DNA from 2 places in the Pseudomonas sp. No.117 genome. Region 2 is predicted to be linked to the other one. Evidence: predicted binding sites of a transcription regulator. Region 2 holds the regulator's gene; the other holds the start of a gene.

Region 1 (3,943 bases), on a different contig from region 2:
CATCCCTGTTGGACTTCGACGATGAAGCCGTCTCAACCCAACCTACGGTCTATCAAGAGCCTGTGGCAGCAACGTTTCGGCTCAAAAACGAAACGCTCCGTCGAAACGACGAAAACTCCGTCGTTTCATCAAATAAAGCACAACGATTCGACGCTCTGACGCTCACATCTGGCAGCGCCGCTTTCTAAGCTGGAGCCTTCAACCTCGGAGGATCCGCCATGAAAGTCACCCTGCTCGGCGCCGGCCACATCGGCTATACCATTTCGCAATTGCTGCATGCCAGTGGCGACTACCAGGTGACGGTGGCCGATCGTGACGAGCGCGCCCTGGCCGCCATCGCGGCCCTGGGTGTACGGACCCGCACCCTGGATACCGCCGACGCCGCCGCTCTGATCGCCGCCCTGGACGATCAGGACGTGGTGCTCAACGCCCTGCCCTATCACCTGGCGATTCCCGTGGCCCAGGCGGCCAAGGCCACCAATACCCACTACTTCGACCTGACCGAAGACGTGAAGGCCACCAAGGCCATCCGCCAGCTGGCCGAGGGCGCGAGCAATGCCTTCATGCCCCAGTGCGGCCTGGCGCCCGGCTTCATCGGTATTGCCGCCCATTCGCTGGCCAAGCGCTTCGACAGCGTGCGCGAAGTGAAGATGCGCGTCGGCGCCCTGCCGGAATTCCCCACCAATGCGCTGAAGTACAACCTGACCTGGAGCGTCGACGGCCTGGTCAACGAGTACTGCCACCCCTGCGAGGCGGTGCGCAACGGCGAACTGCAACTGGTGCAGCCGCTGGAAGGCCTGGAGCACTTCTCCCTGGACGGCGTGGAATACGAGGCCTTCAACACCTCCGGCGGCCTGGGTACCCTCTGCGAGACCCTGCAGGGCCAGGTGGAAACCCTCGACTACAAGACGGTGCGCTATCCCGGGCACCGCGACCTGATGAAGTTCCTGCTGGAAGACCTGCGCCTGGCCGGTGACCAGGAGCAGCTCAAGGGCATCCTGCGTGGCGCCGTGCCCACCACCATGCAGGACGTGGTGCTGGTGTTCGTCACCGTCAGCGGAATGCGCGGTGGCAAGCTGGTGCAGGAAGTATTCAGCCGCAAGATCTTCGCCGCCGAGCGCGACGGCCAGCTGACCAGCGCCATCCAGATCACCACCGCTGCCGGCATCTGCACCGCGCTGGACCTGTTCCGCGAAGGCAAGCTGCCACAGCGCGGCTTCATCGCCCAGGAGCAGGTGGACATGGATGCCTTCCTGGCCAACCGCTTCGGCAAGGCCTACCAGCCGGCCTGATCGCGGAAGCTTAGCGACCGCCGAGGGGTCCATAACGGTACAGCCACCGTTAGAGGACCCTTCGTCATGCTCAGCGTCGCCATCGTCGGTTGCGAACAGATCCACGCCCAGGACTACCTGGACACCAGCCTGGCTGATCCGCGGGTGCGGGTGGTGGCGGTGGCCAGTGAGCGCGATCCAGAGCGTGCCCAGCGCCTCGCCGCGCCCCATGGCCTGCCGGTGCTGGACGACTTCCGGCAGCTGCCCGCGGTGGACCTGGCCTTCGTCACCACCGCCATCGATGACCATGAAGCCGCGGTGGCGGCCTTGCTGCCCCGCGCCCGCCACCTGTTCGTGGAAAAGCCGCTGGCCGTCTCGGCCGCGCGGGCCACGGCCCTGGCCGAGCGACTCGCCGGACGCTCCTGCTTCAGCGGCTTCTACCTGCGTACCGACCCGGCCTTGCAGCAGCTGCGCCAGCTGGCGCGGGATGGCGCCATCGGTACCCTCACCCACCTGTCACTGACCGCGGGCCATCCGGGACTGCTGGAGGGCTGGCTGAGCGAGTGGCCGGCGCACCTGAACGAGGCGCGCATGGGCTACGGCGCCTTCGGCGATCTGGCCGTGCATCTGCTCGACTTCAGCGCCTGGCTCACCGACCAGCCGCTGACGGTGGAACATTGCCGCCTGGAGCGCGACGCCCGCTGGCCACTGGATCACGGTGGCGAGGCCCTGCTCAGCGCCGGCGGGTTGCCGATCCACCTGCGCGCCAGCGCCACCCTGCGTGGGCCGCGGCTGGCCATCCGGCTAGACGGCAGCGCGGGAACGCTGGAAGTCTCCGCCGGACGGCTGCTGCTTCACGATGCCCAGGGCAACCGACAGATATTGGCGGAGGGCCTGGATCCCGGCGTGCCCCAGGGGGCCCTGGCGGTGTTCGACCGGTTGCTCGGCCAGGAGCGCCCGGAACTGGCCACCCTGGATGCCGCGCTGGCAGCCAATCGTCTGCTGGATCAGCTCTATGGACGGGGCTGAGGTGGCGGATGGCCTGCTCTAGAGCCCGCCCGGCGGTGTTAAAGGTCATCTGATAAGTGCCGATAGCAAGGGCATCCGGTGCAATCTGGCTGGCATCCCTCGCTGAAAGGAACTCCCCAATGGTCTGGTTCAACAATCTGGCGCTGGCGAAGAAACTCGCGATCGCCTTCGGTCTCTGTACGCTCATCACCCTGGGCATAGGTGCGGTCGGCATGAACGGGCTCAGGAGCCTGAATGGCCTGCTGGATTCGGTGCTGAACAACAATCTGCTGTCCATCACCCGGCTCAACGATGCCAAGAACAACGTGATCGGCCACAACCGCGACATCTTCCGATTGATGTCCATGGTCTATGCCAACGCGCCCCAGACCGAGCAGGACCGCATCATCGCCTCGCTGCGATCCAACCAGGCCGATGCCGAGAAGCCCTTCGCCGACTACCGCGCAACGCCCTTGCAAGCGGATGAAAAAGTCGCGGGCGACGCCTTCGAGGGTGAGTGGAAGACCTATATCGCCGGCATCGACACCGTCCTGGCGCGCCTGGCCGCCAAGGACGTGGCCGGTGCCAACCAGCTGTTGAACGAGCAGGTGCAGCCCAGCTATCGCAAGACCATGGCCGCCTTCAAGATCATGGTGGAGTCCAACAAGCGCCAGGGTAACGAAGCCGGCGCCGCGGCGATCGCCACCTACGGCAAGGCCTTCTGGATGCTCGCCGGCGGCCTGCTGCTGGCGGTGCTCTGCGCCCTGGTCCTGGGCATCGTCATCACCCGCATGATCGTCAGCCCGATCCGCGAAGCCGTGTCCAGCGCCGAGCGCGTCGCCGAGGGCGACCTGACCCAACCGATCCAGAGCACGCGCCGCGACGAAGCCGGCCAGCTGCTGCAAGCCCTGGGCGGCATGCAGCGCAGCCTGAAGGATACCGTGCAGCAGATGGCCGGCGCCTCCAGCCAGCTGGCCGCGGCCGCCGAGGAATTGCACGCCGTGACCGAGGAGACCTCGCGCGGCCAGGTTCGCCAGCATGACGAAGTGCAGCAGGCGGCCACCGCGGTCAACCAGATGACCGCCGCCGTGGAAGAGGTCGCCCGCAACGCCGCCTCCACCTCCACCGCTTCCCAGGAGACCAGCCATGAGGCCCAGCAGGGTCGCGAGCAGGTGCAGCAGGCGGCCAAGGCCATGGCGGTGATGACCGAGGAAATCACCGACTCCACCCAGAAGGTGCAGACCCTGGAAGGCCAGATCCGCGAGATCGGCAAGGTGCTGGAGGTCATCCGCGGCATCGCCGAGCAGACCAACCTGCTGGCGCTCAATGCCGCCATCGAAGCGGCCCGCGCTGGCGAGCAGGGGCGCGGCTTCGCCGTGGTGGCGGACGAGGTCCGTGCCCTGGCCCACAGGACCCAGGGCTCCACCGGCGAGATCGAGCGCATGATGAGCACCGTGCGCAGTAGCGCCGAAGAAGCGGTGAGCGCCATGCACAAGAGCCAGTCGCTGGCGGACGACACCCAGCAGCGGGCCAACCGCGCCGGCGAGGCGCTGGAGCGGATCACCGCCGGGGTGGCACGGATCGAGGAACGCAACCTGGTGATCGCCAGTGCGGCGGAGGAGCAGGCCCAGGTGGCTCGCGAAGTGGACCGCAACTTGGTCAAC
Region 2 (3,943 bases):
CTGGCTGAACATTTCGTTGACGGAGTCGAGGGCCTGCAGCACCACGTCCATCAATTCGGCATCCACGCGGCGTTCGCCCTTGCGCAGGATGTCGAACACGTTTTCCGCGATGTGGCAGCACTCGACCAGGGTATGGAGCTGCAGGAACCCGGCACCGCCCTTGACGGTATGGAAGCCCCGGAAAATGGCGTTCAGCAGATCCATGTCATCCGGGCGGCTTTCCAGCTCGACCAATTGTTCCGACAACTGTTCGAGAATCTCGCCGGCCTCTACCAGGAAATCCTGGAGGATTTCTTCATCGGCGTCGAAGCTCATTCCTGCACTCCCCAAAAGGGTCTGGGTCAGAAGCCCAGACTGGATAGAAGATCGTCGACGTCGACCTGAGCAGCCACAACGTCTTCACGCTTATCGGCATGAATCTGCGGACCTTCACCCTTCATCGTCTTTTCTTTTCGATTCTGTTCGATCAGCGCGGTGTGATCGTGACTGAAGCCGGTATAGCGGTCGACCTGGCTGGCCATCATCACCAGCTTGACGAGGTCTTTCTCGATCTGCCCGACGAGGTTGACCACCCGCTTGATGACCTGACCGGTGAGGTCCTGGTAGTCCTGTGCCAACAGGATGTCGTTGAGCTTGGCCGACAGCTGTCCGGCGCTGCTCTCGCTGTGGCTGAGGAAGGCGTCGACGCGCTTGGCCAGCTCACGGAATTCGTCCGCGCCCATTTCCCGGCGCATGAACTTCTTCCAGTCGGCGTGCACGGCGCGGGCCTCGTCGCCGAAGTTGCCCACCAGCGGCGCGCTCTCCTCCACCAGATCCATGGTCCGGTTGGCGGCGTTCTCGGTCATCTTCACCACGTAGGAAAGACGATCGGTGGCATCGCTGATCTGGGAGACCTCTTCGCCGGCCATGCCGCGCGGATCGATCTCGAAGTTGACGATGGCGTTGTGCAACTCGCGGGTCAGCTTGCCGACTTCCTGGTAGAGACCCCGGTCGCGAAGCTGGTTGAGTTCATTGATGACCTGCACGGCCTGGGCGAAGTCGCCGCTCTCCAGGCATTTCACCAGCTCTTGGGCGTGCTGTTTTAAATTCGACTCGAAGTCGCTGAAGCTGTTGGTGCCAAGCTGATCCATAACGTCCCCGCGGCTTTCTTCAGCCGTTCACCCGCTCGAAGATCTTGTCGATCTTTTCTTTCAGCACCTGGGCGGTGAAAGGCTTGACCACGTAGCCATTCACGCCGGCCTGAGCGGCTTCGATGATCTGCTCGCGCTTGGCTTCGGCGGTCACCATCAGCACCGGCAGGGTCTTCAGCCGCGCGTCGGCACGGACCTGGCGCAGCAGGTCGATACCGGTCATGCCCGGCATGTTCCAGTCGGTGACGAGAAAGTCGAAGTTGCCGCTCTGCAGCATCGGCAGCGCGGTGTTGCCGTCGTCCGCCTCGGCGGTATTGGTGAAGCCCAGATCGCGCAGCAAATTCTTGATGATGCGTCTCATCGTGGAAAAATCGTCCACGATGAGGATTTTCATGTTCTTGTCCAAGTCGACCTCCGTCCTAATCCGCACACACGCCGTGAGGCGCGCCTAAGCAATCGTAGTAGCCTGAGTACCAGCCGGTTAACGCGAACGCCATTCCGCCAGCCGCGCCCGCAGGCGTGCCGCGCATTGACTGTGGAGCTGGCAGACGCGTGATTCGCTCACTCCCAGTACCTCGCCGATTTCCTTGAGGTTGAGTTCCTCGTCGTAATACAGCGAGAGCACCAGGCGTTCACGCTCCGGGAGATTGGCGATGGCGTCGGCCAGGGCCTTGCGGAAGCGCTCGTCTTCCAGACCGCGACCGGGTTCGAGTTCATGCGAACCGCTCTCCTCGAGCCCATGCTCACCACCCTCCATGAGGTCGTCGAAACTGAACAGGCGACTCCCCATGGTGTCGCCAAGGATGCCGTAGTACTCATCCAGACTCAATTTAAGTTCGGCCGCGACCTCGGAATCTTTAGCGTCGCGACCGGTGCGCGCTTCCACTGCCCGAATGGCGTCGGTGACCATGCGCGTGTTGCGGTGCACCGAGCGCGGTGCCCAATCGCCCTTGCGGACCTCGTCGAGCATGGCGCCGCGGATGCGGATGCCGGCGTAGGTCTCGAAGCTGGCGCCCTTGCCCGCGTCGTATTTGCGCGAGGCCTCCAGCAGGCCGATCATGCCGGCCTGCATCAGGTCTTCGACCTGCACGCTGGCTGGCAGCCGCGCCAGGAGGTGGTAGGCGATGCGTTTCACCAACGGCGCATAGCGGTTGATGAGCTGCTCCTGCTGGGTACGTTCCGAGGTTTTGCTGTACATGCGAAGCCCGCTGGATGCTGTCATGCGTGGGTACCGATGGCTGGTTGCACAAGGCGCTCGACGAAAAACTCGAGATGGCCGCGCGGATTGGCCGGCAGTGGCCAGCCATCGACTTTCTGAGCCACCGCACGGAAGGCCAGCGAGGCCTTGGCACGCGGAAAGGCTTCGAACACGGGGCGCTGTTTCTGCACGGCTTTGCGCACCGCTTCATCGAACGGAATGGCACCCACGTACTGCAGGGCGACATCCAGGAATCTGTCGGTCACCTTGGTCAGCTTAGCAAAGAGATTGCGGCCTTCCTGGGGGGTCAGCGCCATGTTCGCCAGGACCCGGAAACGGGTGACGCCATGGTCGCGGTTGAGCAGCTTGATCAGGGCGTAGGCGTCGGTGATGGAGGTGGGTTCGTCGCAGACCACCACCAGGACTTCCTGGGCGGCGCGAACGAAGCTGACCACCTGATCGCCGATACCGGCCGCGGTGTCGACGATGAGCACGTCGAGGTTCTCGCTGATGTCGCTGAAGGCCTGGATCAGGCCGGCGTGCTGGGCCGGCGTCAGATTGACCATCGCCTGGGTCCCCGAGGCCGCCGGGACGATGCGGATGCCGCCCGGCCCCTGCAGCAGCACGTCGCGCAGATCGCATTCGCCGGAGATGACGTCGGCCAGGGTGCGCTTGGGCGACAGGCCGAGGAGAACGTCGATGTTGGCCAGGCCCAGGTCGGCGTCGAGCAGCATGACGCGCCGCCCGATATCGGCCAGGGCCAAGGCCAGGTTGACCGACACGTTGGTCTTCCCGACACCGCCTTTACCGCCCGTGACCGCTATGACTTGGACGGGATGCATGCTACCCATTGCCTGATACCTTTGATTGAAATCCGTCACACTTTAGACCAAGTGCATTTGGCGTGCCCAGGCATGCAATGCACCACTACCGTTCGTCTGCGCTAACCGGCGCGGCGGGCATTGCTTTGGTACAGGCCGGCGAACATCCCGGCCATGGTTTCTTCGCTCGGCTCTTCCGGCGCCTGCAGGCTCACCGCGCGGCTCACCAGCTGGTGGCTACGGGCCGGATGCAGGTCGTCCGGGATGCGCGGGCCGTCGGCGATGTAGGCCACCGGCAGGCGCTGGCTGATGGCCAGGCCGAGGGCTTCGCCGAGGCTGGCGGCCTCGTCCAGCTTGGTCAGCACGCAGCCGCTCAGGCCGCAGCGACGATAGCTGTGGTAGGCCGCCTTGAGCACCTGGCTCTGGCTGGTGACACCTAGTACCAGGTAGTTGCGAATCTTCAGCTGGCGGTTGGCCAGGGCTTCGAGCTGGGCCTTGAGCGCCGGATCGTTGGCGGGCATGCCGGCGGTATCGATCAGCACCAGGCGCTTGCGTGCCAGGGGCGCCAGGGCCTGGGCCAGGGATTGGCCCGGGTCGACCAGGGTCACCGGCACGTCGAGGATGCGACCGAGGGTCTTGATCTGCTCCTGGGCACCGATGCGGAAACTGTCCATGCTGACCAGCGCCAGGCTCTGGGGACCGTACTTCAATACGTAGCTGGCGGCGAGCTTGGCCAGGGTGGTGGTCTTGCCCATGCCGGCGGGACCGACGAAGGCGACGATGCCGCCCTCCTC

The links. Region 2 encodes FliA, which starts transcription of late flagellar genes. Its sites were predicted from a motif close to CTAAAGTTTNNNNNNNNNNNGCCGNTAA; they were not measured.
Region 1: ACYJP6_RS06955 (methyl-accepting chemotaxis protein) is a predicted target of FliA. The motif match lies at 2,339-2,366, and genes of this name have one in related genera.

What each region holds. Positions count from the first base shown of each region.
Region 1 covers NZ_BAAJNP010000003.1:30,662-34,604, forward strand. The annotation lists gene ACYJP6_RS06945 (saccharopine dehydrogenase family protein) at 219-1,292, shown strand; gene ACYJP6_RS06950 (Gfo/Idh/MocA family protein) at 1,359-2,300, shown strand; gene ACYJP6_RS06955 (methyl-accepting chemotaxis protein) at 2,420-3,943, shown strand, end outside.
Region 2 covers NZ_BAAJNP010000007.1:261,239-265,181, forward strand. The annotation lists gene ACYJP6_RS18450 (chemotaxis protein CheA) at 1-315, opposite strand, end outside; gene ACYJP6_RS18455 (protein phosphatase CheZ) at 342-1,130, opposite strand; gene ACYJP6_RS18460 (chemotaxis response regulator CheY) at 1,150-1,524, opposite strand; gene fliA (RNA polymerase sigma factor FliA) at 1,612-2,352, opposite strand; gene fleN (flagellar synthesis regulator FleN) at 2,349-3,179, opposite strand; gene flhF (flagellar biosynthesis protein FlhF) at 3,272-3,943, opposite strand, start outside.